Regions from separate parts of the Brevibacterium otitidis genome, predicted to be linked through region 2. Evidence: riboswitches for the same ligand, from Rfam matches in the RefSeq annotation. Region 2 holds a riboswitch; each other region holds the start of a gene.
What was found. Region 2 has a riboswitch for thiamine pyrophosphate ahead of ACFFN1_RS01330 (NUDIX hydrolase). Riboswitches for the same ligand answer to the same signal wherever they lie in the genome.

Region 1 (5,181 bases), on a different contig from region 2:
GCTGGCTGCCGGCAACTGCATCGTGCTCAAGCCGGCTGAGCAGACCCCGGCCTCGATCATGGTGCTCGTCAACCTCATCGGCGATCTGCTGCCGCCCGGCGTCCTCAATGTCGTCAACGGCTTCGGCGTGGAGACCGGCAAGCCGCTGGCCTCCAACAAGCGCATCGCCAAGGTTGCGTTCACCGGTGAGACGACCACCGGCCGCCTCATCATGCAGTACGCCTCCCAGAACCTCATCCCGGTGACTCTGGAGCTCGGCGGCAAGAGCCCGAACATCTTCTTCGCCGACGTCATGGACGAGAAGGATGCCTTCTACGACAAGGCGCTTGAGGGCTTCGCGATGTTCGGCCTCAACCAGGGCGAGGTGTGCACCTGCCCGTCGCGCGCCCTCGTCCAGGAGTCGATCTTCGATGAGTTCGTCGAGGCCGGGCTGGAGCGCGTGCGTGCGATCAAGCAGGGCAATCCGCTCGACGTCAACACGCAGGTCGGCGCGCAGGCCTCGAATGACCAGTACGAGAAGATCAAGTCCTATCTCGACATCGGCCGGCAGGAAGGCGCCGAGGTGCTCATCGGCGGCGAACCGCTCGAACTCGACGGCGATCTGGCCGGCGGCTTCTACATCCAGCCGACCGTGTTCAAGGGCAAGAACTCGATGCGCATCTTCCAGGAGGAGATCTTCGGGCCCGTCGTCGCGCTGACCTCCTTCACCGACTACGACGATGCGATGTCGATCGCCAATGACACCCTCTACGGCCTCGGCGCCGGCGTGTGGAGCCGCAACGGTAACACCGCCTACCGGGCAGGCCGTGCGATCCAGGCCGGTCGCGTGTGGGTGAACAACTACCACAACTACCCGGCGCATGCGGCGTTCGGCGGCTACAAGTCCTCGGGCATCGGCCGTGAGAACCACCTCATGATGCTCGACCACTACCAGCAGACGAAGAACATGCTCGTCAGCTACTCGCCTGACGCACTGGGCTTCTTCTGATCGGCTGTGATCGGCAGCCGGAACCACCCACACCACCAGATGCAGTGCGCACGAGCGCACGGAGAAGAGGAATGATGTCTGAGGACACCGCGCTCGCCGAAGGAGCAGCCGCCGCGGCAGCCGACCCGGCGGTTCTCGACTCCGCGCCGACGCTGGAAGGGGAGACCCGCTCGCGGGTCGCCCTGACCGAGGCGGCCGTCGAGCTGCTCCAGCAGCTCATCGACCAGCACGGCGACCTGATGTTCCATCAGTCCGGCGGCTGCTGCGACGGTTCGACGCCGATGTGCTTCCCGGTCGGGGAGTTCCTCACATCCGACGCCGATGTGCTGCTGGGTCGGTTCGAGATTCCACGACCGGGCGGCACCACCTCGGAGCTGGAGTTCTGGATGTCGGCCGAGCAGTTCAACTACTGGAAGCACACCCACCTGACCGTGGATGTGGTGCCGGGCCGGGGCGCCGGCTTCAGCGTCGAAACCCCGACCGGCAAGCGGTTCCTCATCCGCTCGACCCTCATGGACGTCGACGAGAGCTGAGAACCGCGGCTGCCGAGCCGCGGCTGCTGAGCCGCGGCTGCTGAGCCGCACTTGGCGGGGCAGCAGCCGCGCCCGGCGGACAACAGCACCCCACGCCGGCACGGATCACAGCACCCGGCACACAACAGGGCCCAGGAGGACATCCTCCTGGGCCCTGTTCATCCGCGCAGCCGCGCACCTGATGTTATGCAACCGCACGAGCCGTCACACAGCGAGCCTCAATCCAGCAGAGACCACATCCAACAGAGACCACATCTAGCAAGACCACATCCAGCAGAGACCGCTCAGTCGAGTGCGGAGAGCTCCTTCCAGTCCTCCCAGTCGTAGACCCAGTCGGAGACGTCGGAGGCATCCGTCGACAGCGAGACCGAGGATCCCTGCACGATGACCGGGTCGCCGTAGATCGCGGTGTCGTAGTACTCCTTGGCGCGTTCATTCGTGAGGTTGATGCAGCCGTGGGAGACGTTCGCCGAGCCCTGCGAGCCGGCCGACCACGGCGCACCGTGGATGAATTCGCCGTTGTTGTGGATGCGCACCGCCCAGCGCACCGGGGTCGAATAGCCCCAGCGCTCCGAGGTCATCGTGTAGTTCGCCGCCTTCGACATGACGATGTGCGTGCCGTTGTACGACGGGGAGCGCGGAGCGCCGAGCGAAGCCGGGAAGTCCATGACCGTCTCGTCACCGCGGGTCACCACCATCCGGTGCGTCTTGGCATCGGCGGTCGTCGTCTGCTCGCGGCCGATCGAGAAGTCCAGCGAGACGTCCTTCTCGCCGAAGCGGGTGTCGGAGAACGGCACGTCCTCAAGCGCCATCTGCACCTTGACCTTGGAGTGCTCCGGCCAGAACTCCTTGGGCCGGTAGTGCACGCGCGAGATCCCGTCGGTGTCGTAGAGCCAGCCCCACGAGCCTTCGACGTCGATCTCCTTGCCGTCCTCGTCGGTGACCTCGACGGAGAGCCGGTGCTCGATCTCATCGCGGTGCGACTCCGGCACAGTGGCACCGATGTTCACGATGATCGGGGCGGCCACGCCGACCTCCTGATCGTCGCCGATGACGGTGAACACCCGCGCCGAACGGCCCTGCGGTTCGGTCGTCGTGATGGTGCCCGAGGCCTCGTGCTCGCCGCCGTCGGGCGCGATCGTCTTCGCCGTCCACTCGTAGGTGGCGCTGCCCGCCAGACCGTAGTCGGAGACCCACCGCGTGCCCTGCGGCTCGGCGGATCCGGAGGAGTCGTCGCCCTCATCGGAGGCATCGTCGTCGTCAGCTTCGTCGGTGGCGTCGTCAGCCGCGTCGCCTTCAGCCGCGTCGCCGTCAGTCGCGTCGCCGTCAGTCGCGTCGCCGTCAGTCGCGTCGCCTTCTGCCGCGTCGCCGGCGTCTTCGGTGCTGTCGGCGGTGCTGCCGCCGGCCTGTGCTTCGGCGTCCGCGCCCGAGGTGGCCGGCGCCTCGTCGGATTCCGTTTCCTCGGCATCGGGGTCGCCTGTCTCTGCGTCCCCGGCATCAGAGTCGCCATCGGTGCCGTCACCATTGTCGTCGCCGCTGTCGGCATCGGAACCGTCATCGAAGGTGCCGGCGACGGTGACCTCGGGGTGATCGGCATCGGTGACGGTCACCTCGGCGAACTCGCCACCGGTGACGGTGAGGGCGAAATGACCCGTCGGCGAGATCTCAAGATCGGTGCCCGAGGCGCTGGCGGCATCCCCGCCGGCAGCGGCATCGGTCGCGTCATCGGAGCCCTCGTCGGCGGCCGCGTCGTCAGCGTCGGGATCCTCGACAGCCGAGACTGACACCTCGGGAGCGGGATCCGGGGCCTGGCTGGGCGTCTCCGCGGACCCGCGCTCCGTCTCGGTGGGGGAGCTGCAGGCAGCGAGAGTGGCTGACAGCGCAATGGCGAAGCCGACGGCGAGGGGATGACGACGAAGCACGGTTGAACCTTTCTCATTCCAGCTGCCTGCGGCCTCCATCGGCGGCAGGTGATCGTGATCTGCGGACCTGCGAGCGCGGACACGAATCAGAAGGACAGCTCAAATATAGGGCGCACGATATAACAGCTAGAGCACAAACGGGCCAGCCGATCCGCGTCATCTCGGGGAATGTAGGCGGTGACCAGCGCTAACAACTGTTAGCGATGTTGCGCAATTGTGATAGCGGTTCTTCGGCAGGCGGCCGCGCGGCGCGCGGATCGGCGCGCACAAGCCGAAATCGCGGGTTCGGAGAGCTGTCACCGAGCCCCTGCCGAGGCAGCGGTTGAGCCCCCGCATGGGGGAAAGACAGAGGGGAAAGAAGGACTCCCCGCGCACCCGCCAGAGCTCGCTTACCCTTGCTGCCTTCCGGCCCTGGGGGAGTTCACAAGATGACGCCGCACGGGGAGCCGCATAACAGTCTAGTCCAGGCGGCGAACCGAACCAAAAACGCCGGAGCCGGCCACCGCCTCGGGCGCGGGAGATGGGCTACAGTGAGGGTGTTGACAGGGGAGCGCCCGAGGTGGGCGCTGAGAGTGCAGATGCAGACCCTACGAACCTGATCCGGGTGATACCGGCGGAGGGAGATCACATGACATCGACGAATCCTATTCAGACGACGCTCACCGTCGCCCCCGACTCACCAGTCGGCCGGCTGCGGCTCGGACGCTCTGCCGCGCAGTGGGATGCTGCGGTCGGTCACCGCTTCGTGGACGAACTGTTCGCCGGCAGCATCGACGACGGCGTGCTGGCTGGCTACCTCGTGCAGGACTACCAGTTCTTCGACGCCTTCCTCTCGATGCTCGGCGGCTGCGTGGCCCATGCCGACCGGCTGGAGTCCAAGCTGCGCTTCGCCGCCCAGCTGGGCATGCTCGCCGCCGATGAGGACGGCTACTTCCAGCAGGCCTTCACGCAGCTGGGCGTGCCTGAGGAGCAGTGGCGGGACCCGGAGCTCTCGCGCGCGGCTGCCGGCTTCCAGTCCGAGATGTACGACGCGGTCGCGCAGGCTGAGTATGCCGATCTGCTCGTGATGCTTGTCATCGCCGAGTGGCTCTACCTCGACTGGGGTGAGCGCGATGCCGAGCTGCCAGAGCGCTATGTGCACTCCGAGTGGATCGAGCTGCACCGCGGTGAGGCCTTCGCCTCGTGGTGCCAGTTCCTCGTCGATGAGCTCAACCGCGTGTGGCCGGCCGCCGAGGCCGCCGGGCGAGCCGCGGAGCTCACCGCCCGCTGGGAGCGTGCCGTAGCGCTGGAGCTCGACTTCTTCGACGTCACCTACGAAGGCCACGCGGACTGACGAGCCGTGTGACCGCGGCCGGCTCCTCCGAACCTGTGCGCCGCTCAGGCGCTGCGGTCGGCGGCTCCAGGCTGCAGACCGCTGTCCGCCTCCTCCTTCTTGCCGTCCTCGGACGTGCCGTCCTTCGACTCGCCCTTGGGCTTGTCGTCCGACTTCTTGTCCTTCTTCTCCTCGTCCTTCGCGACCGGACCGCCGTTCTTCTGGATCTCGGCGATGTCCTTGCGCATCTGCGGCAGCTTCGCGTAGAACGCATCTCCAGGGCAGTCGGTGGAGCCGAGGTCGCGGTGGCCGGAGACCGTGCTGATCTCGCGGTCCTTCAGCTTCGTCTTTGCATCACCGCCGACACCGGACAGCGACAGCTTCCAGGCGATCGCATGATTGACGGCGTCGATCGTCTTCTGCGGC
Region 2 (5,181 bases):
GTCGGCGCCTCGCGTCGTGATCTCACGGATCGTAAATCCGGCCGAGGCCAGCACCGACTCGTAGGTGCTAATCGACCAGTGCCGGTCGACGAGTTCAAGCACTCCGACCCCTGGGACCTGCAAGCTGACCTTCCGTTCGTCGCCGTCCTGATAGTCTCGGCCGGGCTCACCGCTGCGGAAGGTGGGGAACTGGATTCCTGTGGCTGCGGGGTTGCTGTCGACGATGAAGAGCGATCCGGAGGGCTTAAGGACGCGCGCGAGCTCGTCTGCGATCCGGCGGAGGTCCTCTCGGGCGGACACGTTGATGAACACGAAGCAGCAGACCACGGCATCGAACGTGTGATCCGGGTACGGCACATGGCCGCTGTCGATGGTGTGGAATCGGGCGGCGTCCTGGGGTGTCTGAGACTGGGCGAGACGGACCATGTTCGCACTGATGTCGACACCGACGACCCTGCCTGCGGCTCGGGTATCGAGTAACCGTCGGGAGACTTTTCCGCTGCCGCATCCGTAGTCAAGCACGACCGCATCCCCACCGTAGAGGTTCTCGAGATCCCGGGTCAGGGGAAGGTAGGCCAGCCGGTGTTCGACGTAGTCGTCATAGGCGTCGAAGCCTGCCGAGACTGATGGTTTCCGCCATGACGTCGTCATCGGTGCACCGCCGTCACGTGCGTGTGGTCGGACTCGATCGCTGGCCACCGGTTCGTCAGCAAGTCTCGATGGAGGGGATGCAGGTCGTCGAGGACCGAGACGTCGATCGGTCGTCCGGATTGGAGTTGCCGGTGGATCCAGAACAGTCGGAGGATCTCCACCCACGCATGCGGAAGGGTGAGGGCGGTCAGAGCATCGGCGGGGAGTTGGTCTGCGCGGATCGACTGTTCAAGGGTGAGAACCTCTCGCACTTGAGCCATCGTCGCCCCTGGTGGTAGCTGCGGTAAAGCTCGCGGTGCGTCGATTACCTGGCCGCTGTGTTCGAGGAGTTCCTCTACTCGCGTGAGGTCTTTTTCGTAGATGTGGAGCGAGCCGACCTGGTGGACGTAGACCCCAGGCGTCACACCCAGCATGGAGGCGAGGAACTCCTGTAGAAAGGTGAAGGAGAACGTGTCGTTGAGCAGTCCCATGTAAGCGTCGTTGGCGCGCATGAATGCGACCATGTGCAGATGCTCGCCGCGGAGCAGCAGTTGGAGGGCAAGCGTGCAGGACACGTCGATGTTGCGCCGGTAGATGTCTTCCGAATCGTCGAAGACTTGCAGGACGGCACGCTTGCTGGCTGGGTCGTCCTCGCGAAGGATGTTAACAACTCGTTCAATGGCGTCCTCACCGCCGACGTCTTTAAGTAGTTTGGCGCCATAGCCAGTGCCGGGCAGGCTCACCCCATCAGGACTGTAGCGTTCCATCGAGGGAGCGTAGTTGCGGATGAAGTCGAGGTCGTTCTTGCCGGAGAGATACCAGAGCGCTTCGGCATAGTTGAAGATGATGTTCTGGCGACGCTGCCGGACAAGGCAGTACCGGCGCGCCGGGCTCGTCAGCCGTACGCTGAAGCCGATGTTCTCTCGCTCGTCTTGGCCGCGGGGGCTGTTCCGGTGTTCGAAGCTGGTGCAGAGGTGTCGCAGCGTGTCCAAGTAGAGCGCGTTCAGGTCTGGGTACTCATGCTTCACTGCGAGCTCCTTCCCGTGCTCGGTCAATGGCGGCGTGGATGCGCGGTCCGGTTGCCTGCTGGGGGTCGATGGTGATCATTTCCACGTCGGCGACCGCTGAGAGACCCCGGATGAGGAATGCGTATTCCTGGTCCTTCTCCAGGAGAAGGATGATGGGTTTCTTCCAGGCCGATGCCCACCCGATCTCGATATGTGTTCCTGGTGACGCTGGCGACCCGGGGAAAGCGATGAAAACGTCGCAGGCGGCGATCTCCGTATAGTCGATGCGTGTGCACTCGCTGGGTTCCATGAAATCGCGCCCCCAATCTTCCCTGCGGTGAGCGCAGTGCACGTCCCATCCCCGCGTCTCGAAGTAGTCGATGATCGAGGCGTACTTATCGATGTCGGAACCTCGCATCACATGTATGTCGGAATCGACGAGCGCTTTGAATGGGCCCGCGAGAAACATCTTTCGCGTCTCGGTCACAATTGTTCTCCTTCACGAGTTGAGTGGCGCCAATAGCATGATCTGGTTGCCAGGACTTTCTGGCGTCGACACATACGGTGAGTGGTTTCGGCACGGATTATTCCCGCGGACAGAGCTGGTGAAAGTGATGCACGGGACCGTGGCCGTGACCGACGTCGAGGAGGTCGCTGGCGATGAGAGCATCGTGAAGATACCGCTCGGCCTGGCGCGCACTGTCTTGCGCCGAGTGATTGGGCAGCAGCGAGGCGATCGCCGACGACAGTGTGCAGCCGGTTCCGTGGTCGTTGAGAGTCTTGACTCTGGCGGCGGTGAATGCACGGGCTCCCTCCGGCCCGCAGATAGTCGACGTGGGACGCCTCGTGCGTGAGGTGTCCGCCCTGAGTAGCACCCAGGGAGAACCGAGGCTGCGCAGCCGGGTGCCCTGATCGTGCATCTGCTGCCAAGTTGTGGCTTCCTTGGTGTCGAGGGGGACCGCAGCCTCGGGGAGGTTCGGCGTGATGATCGTCGCCAGCGGGACGAGCGTGTCCCGGACGGCGGCCACGGCGTCGGTGTCGAGAAGGTGATCGCCGCTCTTGGTACCATTGCCGAGCACGATGTTCTCGGCTTCGTGCTGTCGGAGCCGGTCGGCGACGACCTCGGTGTTCGCGGCGTTGGCGACTATGCCGATCTTCACCGCGTCGACATGGACATCGTCGAAGACCGCATCGATCTGCTTGCCGACGAAAGAGGGGTCGAGGGGAACGAAGGAGCGCACGCCGCAAGTGTTCTGAGCAACGACCGCGGCGGCGGCTGTCACACCGTAGGCACCTATCGCTGTGAACGCCTTGAGATCGGCCTGGACACCAGCACCACCGGTCGGGTCGGTTCCCGCTATCGAGAGGACAATGTGAATCGTCACGCTCTCACCTCGTTCTGCGCGACGGCAACGGCGTACCGGGCGACATCGACGACGTCCTTGCTCAGCGCCAGCTGGGCGTCGTCGACCTCGTCGAGGGCAAACCACCCAGCTTCTAGGGCATCGTCACCGGCACGCAGGGATCCGGACCGCCACTGGCACGCCACGGCGATGAGGACGAAGTGGCTGACCAGATCGCCATCCGTGCCGCGATCGAAGGCATCGATCGTCGTCAGGACGCCGATGGCGTCGCCCACGAGACTAGTCTCCTCGTCCAGCTCACGCTCGGCTGCTTGCGTGATGGTTTCTCCGAACTCGATTTTCCCACCGGGGAAGCCCCAGTACCCGGCATCGGGCGGATTCGCCCGACGCACCAAGGCCACACGGTCATCGTCGATGACGACGCAGAGAACGGCGACCGTCGGCCGCGCACGGCCGACGTCGGAATCGGCGGGAGGAATCGACACTGTGGCCTCACTTCTGGAGGCCAGCGACGGGAGCAAGCCCTACGAGACCAGTCCCTTCGCCGGCATGATCCGGATCAGGTTCTAAGGGTCACCACGCCGACCATCGTCCAGTGGTATCTCAGCCCCTTGACGGGGCACCCCTCGGTAACACCGAGCCTACCAGAAGGCCGCCACTGTGTGTCCAGACTGTCGCCACAAGTCCCTGTCCCGCGGTCCGAGGCTGCGTGACACGAACCCCAACATCGGTGCAGATGGCGCGCCATAGAGCCCGGCACTCGTTACCGGCGCGATCAACGCGAGGCGGTATAAGCGTCGATCGCATTGTTGGAAACACGCCCGAGACCAGAGACGACATACCGATCTCACGCGCCCATTTCCGAAGCTCGGCCAGGGGATAGCGACGATGCTGACACGATGCATTGTTCAGCCTTTGCGGCGCACGAAATGGACGACTGAGGCTGACCGGCCGCGCCGCTATAACGTAGATGTCCAATGCGTGGGAGTGATGCGAGGGGAGGTGACAATTAGGGTGTCACGCTGCGGCTGCAGGTGAGTCAGTAATTGCTTCGTACCCGACAGGTGTCAATCGGCCCAACCGGGCTGGCCGACGGCGCCGTCATCGGTGCGCTGCGGCTGGCCGATGAGATCCGCGCGGAATCGCACGATGCCGTCGCTGCCCTGCATGCAGCCGGGGTGCAGGTCGTAATGATCACCGGTGACGCACAGGCAGTTGCCAACACCGTCGCAGCAGAGCTCGGCATCGACCGGGTGTTCGCCGGCGTCAGGCCCGAGGACAAAGCCGCCACAGTGGAGGAGCTCCAACGTGAGGGCAGGCGTGTGGCGATGGTCGGGGACGGCGTCAACGATGCTCCCGCGCTCGCCCAGGCAGACGTCGGTATCGCGATCGGTGCGGGCACCGATGTGGCGATCGGCTCCGCTGGTGTCATCCTCGCCTCGTCGGATCCGCGTTTGGTGCTCTCGGTCTTCGAACTGTCCCGTGCGACGTATCGGAAGATGAAGCAGAACCTGTGGTGGGCTGCCTGCTACAACCTCATCTCGGTTCCGCTTGCCGCCGGCGTGCTGGCACCGGTCGGCTTCGTGCTGCCGATGAGCATCGGCGCGATTCTCATGTCAGCCTCCACAGTAGTGGTGGCGCTCAACGCGCAGCTGCTGCGCCGTCTCGACCTCTCACCGGCTGCCAGCACCGCTGCCGTGCTCGAGTCCTGACGCACCGAACCGGATGACGTCACTCCGCCTGCGGCCGCTGCTGCTCAACGCCCGGTGACGCAGCCTCAGCTGTCCGTGCCGGTTGCGTGCCAGCGGCGACCTCCGCCTCGGGCGCGGTGGCCTGACCTGCTGCCGTCGACGTCCCCGCGGGGACGTCCCCAGCTGCAGCCGGCTCCTCATCGACACCATGTGTGCGCAGCTCGCCGGCTCGGTAGGCGTGGTAGTAGGCGACGACGACCTCGTCATCGGAGTGGCGGGTCGCCAGGCTCACGGCGATGAGCACGATGGCCGAGGTGATGAGTCCGGGCAGGATCTCGTGGATGCCGAAGGGCTGGCCGGAGAAGCGCCACAGCAGTGAGACGGCCATCGCTGCGATCATCGACCAGATGACGCCGCGCTTCGTCGCCCGCTTCCAGAACATCGCCGCGAGCACCGGCATGACGAGCGTGGTCGCGGTGAAGGACAGGG
Region 3 (5,181 bases), on a different contig from region 2:
GGGTGGCTGCCGTCGATGCGCTGCTCAGTCAGCATCGGATCGGTGGTGTACGAATGTGAGTGATCCCCGTGCGGCTCCGACCACGTGCCCATATCGAGCAGACGGAACGCATCGCCTTCGGTGAGGAACAGGTGCCGGTTGTCACCTGCACCGTTGAGGCGGGTGAAGCCCTCCGCCTCGAAAGTGTCGAGGACCTCATGGGATTCGCTGTCGAGGACCATGACGCCGCCGTCATAGGTGAGCGCGACGCGCTCGGCCGGGCCGGCGGCTTCGGTGGTCTCCCGGTCGGTGGGCTCCGGCGACTGGCCCGCAGCATCCGAGTCGGTGCTGCCGCAGCCGGCGAGCACAGCCAGCGACAGTGCCGCAGTCGACGCGGTGAGGATGGACGGGATTCGTGATGCGTGGAAAGTCATGCCGGTCATCGTGACAGCGGCCGACGGACATTGTCATAGCTTCATGCGCGCATGCGCCTCGGGGGCCTGAGCTTATGATGACAAGGGGACCTGTCCACCGCCGGCCCATGACCTGCCAGGCGCGGCCGGCACCGACGCGAACGGATGCAGACGCATGTGGGGTACCTATCCCGAATGGATCTCAGCAATCACGGCCATCGGTGCGCTCATCTTCGCGGCCACGGCATGGCTCGCGGCGAAGAGGATGCTGCAGCTAGAGCAGGAACGCGACGCCAAGGCCTTCGGCCGCGAGCGCGAACGTCAGGCACGATGCATCGCCGCCTGGGTGGTGGGGGTGCGCTGGATCCCCAAGGAGAAGGAGCGGGTCATGGAGAGGGATCGGAAGCATCGTGATGACAAGGACAGCGAACCATCCAGCATCGGCGTGATGATCGCGAACTCCTCCGACGCTCCTGTCTACGACGTCCGCGTAGAGTTCGGCAATCCGGAGAACTCCACGGTCAGGGCCGTGCGTGCGGACGTGCGGACATTGCCGCCGGGGCAGTGGATCAAGGTGCTGCGAGAGAACGCACGCTGGCGGATAGCCTCGAGCGCAGCCGATGAGCTCGAGGAGCTCGACCAGCAGCGCTCATGGGTGTTCCTGCAGGGGGAGCGGTCATTCGAGAGCACGATTCCGCTGGCCGACGCGCGCAAGTACGCTGTCGTCGGGATCGAGTTCACCGATTCGCGCGAAAACCGCTGGCGACGCGATGTGCGCGGCCGGCTCACGCTCACCGAACCGCGGCAGTGACGGGCAGACGGGGGAGGCCGCTGTGAGCGCCAAGGTCGACTTCAAGAAGACGATGGAGCGCTACCGTGCACGCTCCGGCCGATTCGACCGGCTCGACGTGCCGGCGACGACCTATCTCATGGTCGACGGTGCCGGAGACCCGAGCACGGCACCGGCGTTCACCGCCGCGATCGAGACCCTCTACCCGGTGGCCTACACACTGAAGTTCCATTCGAAGGACACGTATGGCCGCGACTATGTCGTCCCACCGCTGGAGAGTCTCTGGTGGGCTGAGGACATGACAGCCTTCACCACCGCCCGGGACAAGACGCAGTGGCAGTGGACGCTCATGCTCATGGTCCCCGGCTGGCTCACCGCAGACGATATCGATGTTGCAATCACTGCGGCACGCCGGAAAGCAGAGAAGAAGGGCCGGGCACTCCCGCTCATCGGCAGCTTGCGCGAAGGCGAGCTTGCGGAGGGCACATGCTTTCAGACCCTGCACATCGGCAGCTTCGATGACAATGCCGGCGTGCTGGCCGAACTGCATGAGTCGGTGATACCGGCCGCCGGGATGAAAACCCGGCGGCCGGCACCACGAGATCTACCTATCGGACTTCCGGCGCACGGCACCGCAGCACCGCCGGACCATCCTGCGCCAGCCGGTCAGCTGATCCTCGTCTCCACCGCCTCGGGCGCGGTGTCGGCAGCAGGCGGTCCGAAGGTCGGTTCGGGCAGGTAGACCTGCCCGCCGCGGGCAAGGAACTCCTGAGCCTTGGCCTGCATGCCGGCGATTGCTGCCTGCGCCTCGGCGCTTCCATAGGTGTCGCGGATGTCCTGGGAGATGCGCATCGAGCAGAACTTCGGCCCGCACATCGAACAGAAATGGGCAGTCTTGGCCGGTTCAGCCGGCAGCGTCTCGTCGTGGAACGCCTCAGCGGTCTCCGGATCGAGACCGAGGGCGAACTGGTCACGCCACCGGAACTCGAAGCGGGCCTTCGACAGGGCGTCATCGCGCTCATGCGCACCAGGGTGGCCCTTGGCCAGGTCGGCGGCGTGGGCGGCGATCTTGTAGGTGATGACACCGGTTTTGACGTCATCGCGGTTCGGCAGGCCCAGATGTTCCTTCGGGGTGACATAGCACAGCATCGCGGTGCCGTAGCGGGCGATCTCCGTCGCCCCGATCGCCGAGGTGATGTGATCATAACCAGGCGCGATGTCGGTCACGAGCGGGCCGAGGGTGTAGAAGGGCGCACCGTGGCACAGCTCCTGCTGACGCTCGACGTTCTCACGGATCCTGTGCAGCGGAATGTGGCCAGGTCCTTCGACCATGACCTGCACGTCGTGCTCCCACGCCCGCTGGGTCAGCTCAGCCAGCGTGTCGAGCTCAGCGAACTGCGCGGCATCGTTGGCATCGGCGATCGAACCCGGGCGCAGGCCATCGCCTAAGGAGAAGGCGACGTCGTACTGGGCGAAGATCTCGCACAGCTCATCGAAGTGGGTGTAGAGGAAGTTCTCCTCGTGATGCGCCAGGCACCATCCGGCCATGATCGATCCGCCGCGCGAGACGATCCCGGTGACCCGTTCGGCGGTCAGCGGCACGTAGCGCAGCAGCACACCGGCATGGACGGTCATGTAGTCGACGCCCTGTTCGCACTGTTCGATGACGGTGTCGCGGTAGATCTCCCACGTCAGCTTCTCCGCCTCACCATCGACCTTCTCCAGAGCTTGGTAGATCGGCACGGTGCCGATCGGGATGGGGGAGTTGCGCAGGATCCATTCGCGGGTGGTGTGGATGTCGTTGCCCGTCGAAAGATCCATGAGCGTATCGGCGCCCCACTTGGCCGCCCAGTTGAGCTTGGCGACCTCCTCGCTGATCGAGCTGGTGACAGCGGAGTTGCCGATGTTGGCGTTGATCTTGACGAGGAACTTCCGCCCGATGATCATGGGCTCGGACTCCGGGTGGTTGATGTTGGCCGGGATGATCGCCCGGCCGGCGGCGACTTCGCTTCTGACGAGTTCGACGTCGCATTGTTCGCGCAGTGCGACGAAGCGCATCTCGGGGGTGATGACACCGGTGCGTGCGTAGTGCATCTGCGTCACCCGCTTGCCGGGCTTGGCCCGCCGAGGTGTGGGCACCCGGCCCTGCCACTGCTGGGAGGGCCGGCCGCGGCGGACTGCCGCCCGGCCGTCATCGGCGAGCTTCCTGCCGCGGCCCGTGTGCTCTTCGGAGTCCCCACGGGCGGCGATCCACTCCGCACGCCACGGTGCCAGTCCCTCCTCGGGCACGCTGCCGGGTCCCATCGTCCGGTAGACCTGGACCGGGGGATTGGCCCGTTGGCCGGGCGAGTCGTCGAGGTGGATCTCAGTGACGGGCACGCGGATGCCGTGCGCAGCATCCTCAACCCACCCGAGGCGGTGCTTGTGGTGCTGCTCGGAGCGCGGCTGGTCAGCAGCGGTCTCGGAGGCGTGCGTGTTCTCAGGGGGGAATGCAGACAACGATGTCCCTCACTTCCTACGTCGGTATTAACCGAATCAGGTTCAGCGGTCCCGGACGCCGTGTCCGGTCTCAGCCTCACTGTGAGGCTCCCGCGTGGTCAGCTCAATCTATATCACATCTGATCAGAGAGGTGGAGCCGTCGTTCGCCTCCTGTTCACCTGTCTGTCGTTGAATGGCAGGCATGCTGCCTTCCGCCTCCTCGCCTGAGCGCCCGCCTGCCGCTGCACCCGCCAGCCGCGGCTCCGTTGCCGAGGTGTTCTGGATCTTCCTGCGGCTGGGGCTCACCTCCTTCGGCGGTCCGGTCGCCCACCTCGGGTACTTCCGTGAGGCCTTCGTCGAGCGCCGCAGCTGGCTCAGCGACCGCGCTTATGCCGATCTCGTCGCGCTGTGCCAGTTCCTGCCGGGCCCGGCCTCCAGCCAGGTCGGTATGGCGCTGGGCCTCAAGCGCGCCCGCTTCGCCGGCATGCTCGCCGCCTGGGTCGCGTTCACCCTGCCCTCGGCGCTTGCGCTGGCGGCCTTCGGCTTCGGCATCCATGCCCTCGGCGACCTCGGCGACGCCGGCTGGCTCACCGGACTCAAGGTCGCAGCCGTTGCCGTCGTCGCGCATGCGGTGCTCGGCATGGCGCGCTCGCTGACTCCCGACGCACCGCGGGCGAGCATCGCGGTCGCCGCCCTGGCCATCGCCCTGCTGGTGCCCACCGCATGGGCGCAGGTCGCTGCGATCGTGCTCGCCGGCATCATCGGGTTGGTGTGGCTGCGTCCGGCCGTGCCCGAGGCGGCAGACGCCTCAGACGGGCAGGGGCACCTGTTCCGGGTGCGTGTGCCGATGCCGGCGGCCGCCGGCAGCCTCATCCTCTTCGCCGTCCTGCTCATCGGGCTGCCAGTCATCGCGCGGCTCACCGGCAGCGATGCGCTGCAGCTGGCCGATGTGTTCTACCGTGCCGGCGCGCTCGTGTTCGGCGGCGGGCACGTCGTGCTGCCGCTGCTGCAGGCCGAGCTCGTGCCCACCGGGATCGTCTCGAACGACGCCTTCCTCGCCGGGTACGGTGCCGCCCAGGCAGTGCCCGGCCCGCTGTTCACCTTCGCCGCCTACCTCGGCACGGTGAGCACCACCTCGGCTACGGGAGCGGTGGGCGCGGCGATCGCGCTGGGCGCGGTATTCCTGCCGGCAGCGCTGCTCGTCATCGGCACCCTGCCGCTGTGGCAGAGGCTTGCCGCGCACCGGCTGGCTCGCCGGGCGCTGAGCGGCGTCAACGCCGGCGTGGTCGGGATCCTCGCTGCCGCGCTGTACCAGCCGGTCTTCACCACCGGCATCACCTCTGCGCTGACACTCGTCATCGGAGCTGCCGCCTTCGTCGCGCTGAGCGCGTGGAAGGCTCCGGCCTGGGCCGTTGTCATCGCCGCCGGACTGCTCGGCGTCTTCGTCCTCTGAACCGCCGGGCGCAGTGGGGGCTGAACCGCCGGGCTCCTCGGGGCTGCAGCGCCGGGCTCAGCGGCGG
Region 4 (5,181 bases), on a different contig from region 2:
GCCGTTCGCAGCCGGCAGCGACTTCCTCGTCTGCGTCTCCGTCCGGGCCTGAACACGGCGGGTGTCACGACCCGATCGTGAAGATGAAGTTCCAGGTCCCAGCCGCCACCGCCGCACCGATCGTGACGGCAGCGGCGATGATCGCACCGGCGACGAGGGCTCCGTCGCGGGGATGGAATGTCGAGACCCGCGCCCACGTGCGGTTCTGCGCACCGAAGCCGCGGCCCTCCATCGCCATCGCCAGCCGGGTGCCGCGCCGGATCGCCTGCACGAGCAGTGCGAACGAGGTCTGGAAGAACCCGCCGATCCGGGCGAACACGTTCCCGCCGGCCACACCTCGGGCCCGGCGCGCCTGCGCAAGCGTCTGCCATTCGGCGATGAACAGGGTCACGAGCCGGGCGGCGGCGAGTGCCGCGAGCACGAAGGTCGCCGGCAGCCGCAGGTGCTGGATGAGGCTGTCGGCCAAGTCGGTCGGGTCGATCGTCGCGATGAGCATGACCGCCGGCAGCGCGAGCGCGAGCGCGCGCAGCGCCACCGCAGCACCCATCGTCAGCGAGTCGCTGGTGAGCAGCAGAGGGCCGGCATCGACGATGACGGTGCCGGTCTTCTGCGACAGCAGCGCGGTGCCCCAGCCGGCCATGAGCGCGGCCAGCGGCAGGAACCACAGCCGCTTGACGAGCACGGCCAGGTCGAGGCCGGTGAGCGGCAGCATGAGGATGACGAGTCCGAGCATGACCGCGGCGGAGACGACGTCGATGCTGAGCACGACCGCGATGGCGAGCACTGCACCGGCGGCGAGCTTGGCGACTGGATTGCAGCGCACGAGCGGGGTCTCCCGGAGGACGGGGACGAGGAGGTCGGCGTTCATGCGCGCACCGCCTGCCCGCGGCCGAAGAGCATCCGCTCAGCGGCGATCGCCTGGAGGAACTCCGCATCATGGCTGACGGTCAGCAGCGCGGTGCCGGCGTCGAGCAGCTCGCAGCTGAGCGCCGCAAGCTCCCGCCACGTGTTGGCATCCTGGCCGAAGGTCGGCTCGTCGATGATGAGCACCGGCGGGCGGGTCGCCATCATGCACGCCACCGACAGCCGCCGCTTCTCCCCACCGGAGAGCGTGTGCGGATGCGCATGCGCCAGCCGGGTCAGCCGGAGGCGTTCGAGCAGCTCGGCCACCCGCGCCTCGGTCTCGGCCTGCGGGCAGCCGGCCTGGCGCGGGCCCAGTCGCAGCTCATCGGCGACCGTGGTGGTGAGGAACTGATGCTCCGGCTCCTGGAACACCGTGCCGATCCGGGCGACGAGGTCGGCCGCCGGCCACCGGTGCGGGTCGCTGCGGCGGGGCGCACCGCGCCCGAGGTCGAGCAGCCGGTCCGTGGCCCTCACCCTCCCAGCGCGGGCAGGCAGCAGCCCGCCGAGGGTGAGCGCGGTCGTCGACTTGCCGGCGCCGTTGTGCCCGACGAGTGCGAGCGCCTGGCCTTCGGCGAGGTCGATGCTCAGGTCGCTGACGGCGACCGGACCGCGGCGGGCCCGGGCGACGGCGAGCTTCTCGGCCTCCAGCAGCACCGCACCCGCCGGCCGCGGGACGCGCGGCTGGGGGAGTGCGGCACCAGGCAGCCAGACCCCAGCGCCAGCCAGGGTGCCGCGCAGCGCCGGGTCGTGCAGCACCGCAGCCGGCGAGCCGTCGGCGACCAGCCCGGACTCGCCGAGCACGATGATCCGGTCGACGTGATCGGCCCAGATGTCGACCCGGTGTTCGACGATGAGCAGGGTCGCACCAGAGGCGGCCTGCGCGTCGAGAACCGCCTGGCACATCTCGGGAACGGCGGCCGGATCGATGTTGGCCGTCGGCTCGTCGAGGACCATGAGGCCAGGCGCCATGGCGAGCACGCCGGCCAGGGCGAGACGCTGCTTCTGCCCGCCGGACAGTGCTGAGGTCGGATGGTCCCACGGCAGGTCGAGGCCGACGGTGGCCAGCGCCTTGCGGGCGCGGGCGGGCATCGCGGCCGGGTCGACGCCGGTGTTCTCCATGCCGAAGCACACATCGTCGCCGAGCCGGGCGAGCACCACCTGCGCGTCCGGGTCCTGCAGGACGAGCCCAGTGGTGCCCGAGGTGGGATCCGGTGGGCGGCCGTCGACGAGCAGCTCGCCGGTCCGGTACCCGGATTCGGCCGGCAGGACTCCTGCGATCGCATGCAGCAGCGTCGACTTCCCGGCGCCCGAGGAGCCGAGCAGCAGGACGCGCTCACCGGCCTCGATGCGCAGGTCGATGTCGCTGACGGCGGCGCGCTTGCGGCCGGAGTGCCGCCAGCCGAAACCGCGGGCCAGGACGTCGACGCCGCGGGTCGCGGCTGCCATCAGACTTCTCGCGCGCTGCGTCCGGAGGCGAAGGCGCCCAACGCACCGGTGCGGGCGATCGCCTTGAGTGCGAACCACGACACGAGGCCGGCCAGGACCACGCCGGAGATGCCGGCGAAGACGGTGTAGAGCGCCTTGTGCTCAAACGTCCACGCAGCGTTGTAGAGGATGTTCTCGCCGATCGCCAGCGACAGCCCGGCACCCAGGCCGGCGAGCAGCGTGGCGATGAAGGTGTAGCGGCGGTAGCGCAGTGCGGCGAAGATGATCTCAGCGCCGAAGCCCTGGATGAGCCCGGTGACGATGACCATGAGCCCGAAGTAGTTGCCCGGCACCGCCGAGACGATCGCCGCGAGGACCTCGACGTACAGTGCCGCGCCGGGCTTGCGGATGATGAGCCCGCCGAGCACTCCGCCGAGCACCCACACGCCGGTCAGCAGGCCCTTGGTGGGCGGGTAGAGGGCCTGGAACGGGGCGCTGATCGTCTCCCAGGAGTTCGACCAGGCCCAGAACACGATGCCGATCGCGACGGCGAGCACCGAGGCGACGACGATGTCGACGACCCTCCAGCGCATCGTGGCCGGCACGCCGGCCGGAGTGGGGTTGGGTTCGGAATCGGTGTGGCGGGTCTGGACGTCAGACATCGCAAATCCTCCTTCAATCAGGCAAGGAGGGGTGAAGAGACTCGACTTCCTCCGGCGGTATGAACCGCGTCAGGTTCGAGGGTCTGCAACTGTGCACTCTCAGCGCTCCTCGTGAGCGCTCCCCTGTCGTCGCGTCTACGGTAGCAGACCCATGTACGCCAGGGCGGCTTTGACGATGTGCTCCTGTCCGTGGTTCATCTCCGCCACGATGTCCTCGCGCAGTGCTTCGTCAGGAGTGAGCCAGTCGAGGCTGAGCGCATCCTGGCGCGGTGTGCACTCACCCTGCACCGGCAGGATGTAGCACAGGGCGATCGCATGCTGGCGCGGATCGTGAAGCTTGGAGGCGCCCTCGGTCGGGAAGTACTCGGCGACGTGGAACGGGTTGAGCGAGCTCGGCAGCGACGGAAACGCCAGCGGCCCGAGGTCCTTCTCGGCATGGCGCATGAGCGCATCGCGCAGGGTCTCGTGGAAGCGCACCCGCCCGCCGATCACCTCGCGCACGAGCGAGCCGTCATCGCCGGTGCGCAACAGCAGCCCGACCTTCTCCGGCACACCGTGGTCGTCGAGCAGCACCGGCACCGCATTGATGTAGGCCATCGGCAGGCGTCTGCGCAGCCGGGCCAGCTCATCGGGTTCGAGCCAGTTCTCATCGAAAGCCAAAGCGGTGCGTGTCATAGTCCCATGGTTCCACACGGGCTCTGGTCAGGCCAGACTCCAGGCGCATGTCCCCAGGAGCGGGAGGCGTGAACCACCGGGGCTGCGATAGGTTCGGGGCATGAGCGATGACATGAACGAGCAGCACACCGGTCAGGATCAGCATCTCGCCGACGAGATCAACGCCCACTACCACCCGATCGCCATGACCCTCTTCGGCCTCCTGGACGCCGAGGATCAGATCGACCAGCCCGAATCCCAGGCCGTCGACGCCGCCCAGATCGCCGAGGTGTCGGTCGTGGCCGCCGCGCTGCGGATCTGGCACTGGGTCGCCTCCGGTCCGAACGCGCAGCGCCCGGCCGCCGAGACCGGCGAGCTGAGCGGTGAGGAGCTCGCCGCTGTCGCCGAACTCGCCGGACTCGAAGAGGCCGGTGGCGCCAAGACGCTGGCTGAGCTGCCGCTGACCGAGCGGGCCTGGGCGACGCTGCTGCTGACCGGCATGTTCGAACAGGCCGGGCCTGAGTCGGTGACGGTTGGTCTGCCTGAACTGTTCGGCCCCGTCGCCGAGGCGGTGGCTGCCGGCCGTGCGATCGAGCTCAGTGACGAGCAGGCTGGGGCGCTCGCCCGCTGGCTCAGCGTGTGGGCGCTCGCCGCGGCGAACCACTGGCAGCAGGTCAACACCCAGGTCACCGGTGCCGGTGACCTCGATATCCCGCTGTTCTCGACCCTGGCGATGTACCTCGGTGCCGGCGGGCGGGTGAGCCTGCCCGAATCCGAGCAGATCCACGCTGTGCTCGAGACCGACGAGCGGCTCAAGGCCCACACCGCCGAGTTCTTCCGGCTCCTCGGCTACGCCCCGGAGACGATCTCCGGGGAGAGCTTCGCCCATGCCGTGCTCGCCGGCACGTCTGAGACCCTGCTGCGGATCCTCGGCGACTGGCGCTCCGGCGGCGTGCTCACCGATGCCGGCGACGGCAAGCTCCGGGCGCATCCGGGAGCCCGGCTGTCGCTCATCACCCTCGTCTCGACCATCCAGGGCACCGGGCAGCCGGCAGAGGACTGAGCGAACAGGGGCATTAGCGCAGGCCAGCGGGCTGGCCGCGCAGCTGGGACGGGACCCGGTGAGCGAGGCCACATGTGCGCGTGGCATCCTAGAGAACGTACGGCGTTTGTGCTGCCCCTGCTCATGTTTTATCTTGATATCAAGATAAAGTGTGGCGTGGTGCTCAGCCCGTGCCGCTCATACAGTTGAATGCAGCCCGTGAGACGCTCGGGCACTGACGGTCAGCGTCGACGACCCATCGACGGCAGACGTCGAGACAAGGAGAATCTCCATGATCAACCATGAAGTCCGCACCTATAAGAGCTCGGAAGACCTCCCCCGCGAAGATCAGCTGGCCTGGAAGATCGCAGAAGTCGCATCCGATCCCGTCGCCGTCGACGCCGATGTGACGGACATGGTCATCAACCGCATCATCGACAACGCCGCCGTCGCCGCCGCCTCGGTCCGCCGCGCCGCCCCGACCCACGCACGCGA

Region 1: another riboswitch for thiamine pyrophosphate. It lies ahead of ACFFN1_RS01165 (TenA family protein); the one in region 2 lies ahead of ACFFN1_RS01330 (NUDIX hydrolase).
Region 3: another riboswitch for thiamine pyrophosphate. It lies ahead of thiC (phosphomethylpyrimidine synthase ThiC); the one in region 2 lies ahead of ACFFN1_RS01330 (NUDIX hydrolase).
Region 4: another riboswitch for thiamine pyrophosphate. It lies ahead of ACFFN1_RS16075 (ECF transporter S component); the one in region 2 lies ahead of ACFFN1_RS01330 (NUDIX hydrolase).

Annotation. Positions count from the first base shown of each region.
Region 1 is NZ_JBHMAU010000014.1:16,502-21,682, reverse strand. It holds gene adh (aldehyde dehydrogenase) at 1-988, shown strand, start outside; gene ACFFN1_RS01180 (DUF779 domain-containing protein) at 1,063-1,521, shown strand; gene ACFFN1_RS01175 (L,D-transpeptidase) at 1,806-3,443, opposite strand; RNA gene ffs (signal recognition particle sRNA small type) at 3,799-3,894, opposite strand; TPP riboswitch at 3,978-4,083, shown strand; gene ACFFN1_RS01165 (TenA family protein) at 4,072-4,776, shown strand; gene ACFFN1_RS01160 (peptidoglycan recognition protein family protein) at 4,821-5,181, opposite strand, start outside.
Region 2 is NZ_JBHMAU010000017.1:852-6,032, forward strand. It holds gene ACFFN1_RS01310 (class I SAM-dependent methyltransferase) at 1-651, opposite strand, end outside; gene ACFFN1_RS01315 (thymidylate synthase) at 648-1,658, opposite strand; gene ACFFN1_RS01320 (nucleoside 2-deoxyribosyltransferase) at 1,648-2,124, opposite strand; gene thiD (bifunctional hydroxymethylpyrimidine kinase/phosphomethylpyrimidine kinase) at 2,222-3,022, opposite strand; gene ACFFN1_RS01330 (NUDIX hydrolase) at 3,019-3,486, opposite strand; TPP riboswitch at 3,520-3,638, opposite strand; partial or broken gene ACFFN1_RS01335 (HAD-IC family P-type ATPase) at 4,087-4,713, shown strand; gene ACFFN1_RS01340 (sodium:solute symporter family protein) at 4,733-5,181, opposite strand, start outside.
Region 3 is NZ_JBHMAU010000032.1:30,095-35,275, reverse strand. It holds gene aztD (zinc metallochaperone AztD) at 1-413, opposite strand, end outside; gene ACFFN1_RS04310 (hypothetical protein) at 568-1,203, shown strand; gene ACFFN1_RS04305 (GyrI-like domain-containing protein) at 1,226-1,924, shown strand; gene thiC (phosphomethylpyrimidine synthase ThiC) at 1,849-3,681, opposite strand; TPP riboswitch at 3,678-3,785, opposite strand; gene chrA (chromate efflux transporter) at 3,864-5,114, shown strand; gene lysX (bifunctional lysylphosphatidylglycerol synthetase/lysine--tRNA ligase LysX) at 5,172-5,181, opposite strand, start outside.
Region 4 is NZ_JBHMAU010000132.1:39,279-44,459, reverse strand. It holds gene ACFFN1_RS16090 (class I SAM-dependent DNA methyltransferase) at 1-52, shown strand, start outside; gene ACFFN1_RS16085 (energy-coupling factor transporter transmembrane component T family protein) at 65-868, opposite strand; gene ACFFN1_RS16080 (ABC transporter ATP-binding protein) at 865-2,349, opposite strand; gene ACFFN1_RS16075 (ECF transporter S component) at 2,349-2,990, opposite strand; TPP riboswitch at 3,020-3,125, opposite strand; gene ACFFN1_RS16070 (DUF4916 domain-containing protein) at 3,126-3,665, opposite strand; gene ACFFN1_RS16065 (hypothetical protein) at 3,766-4,707, shown strand; gene ACFFN1_RS16060 (MmgE/PrpD family protein) at 4,979-5,181, shown strand, end outside.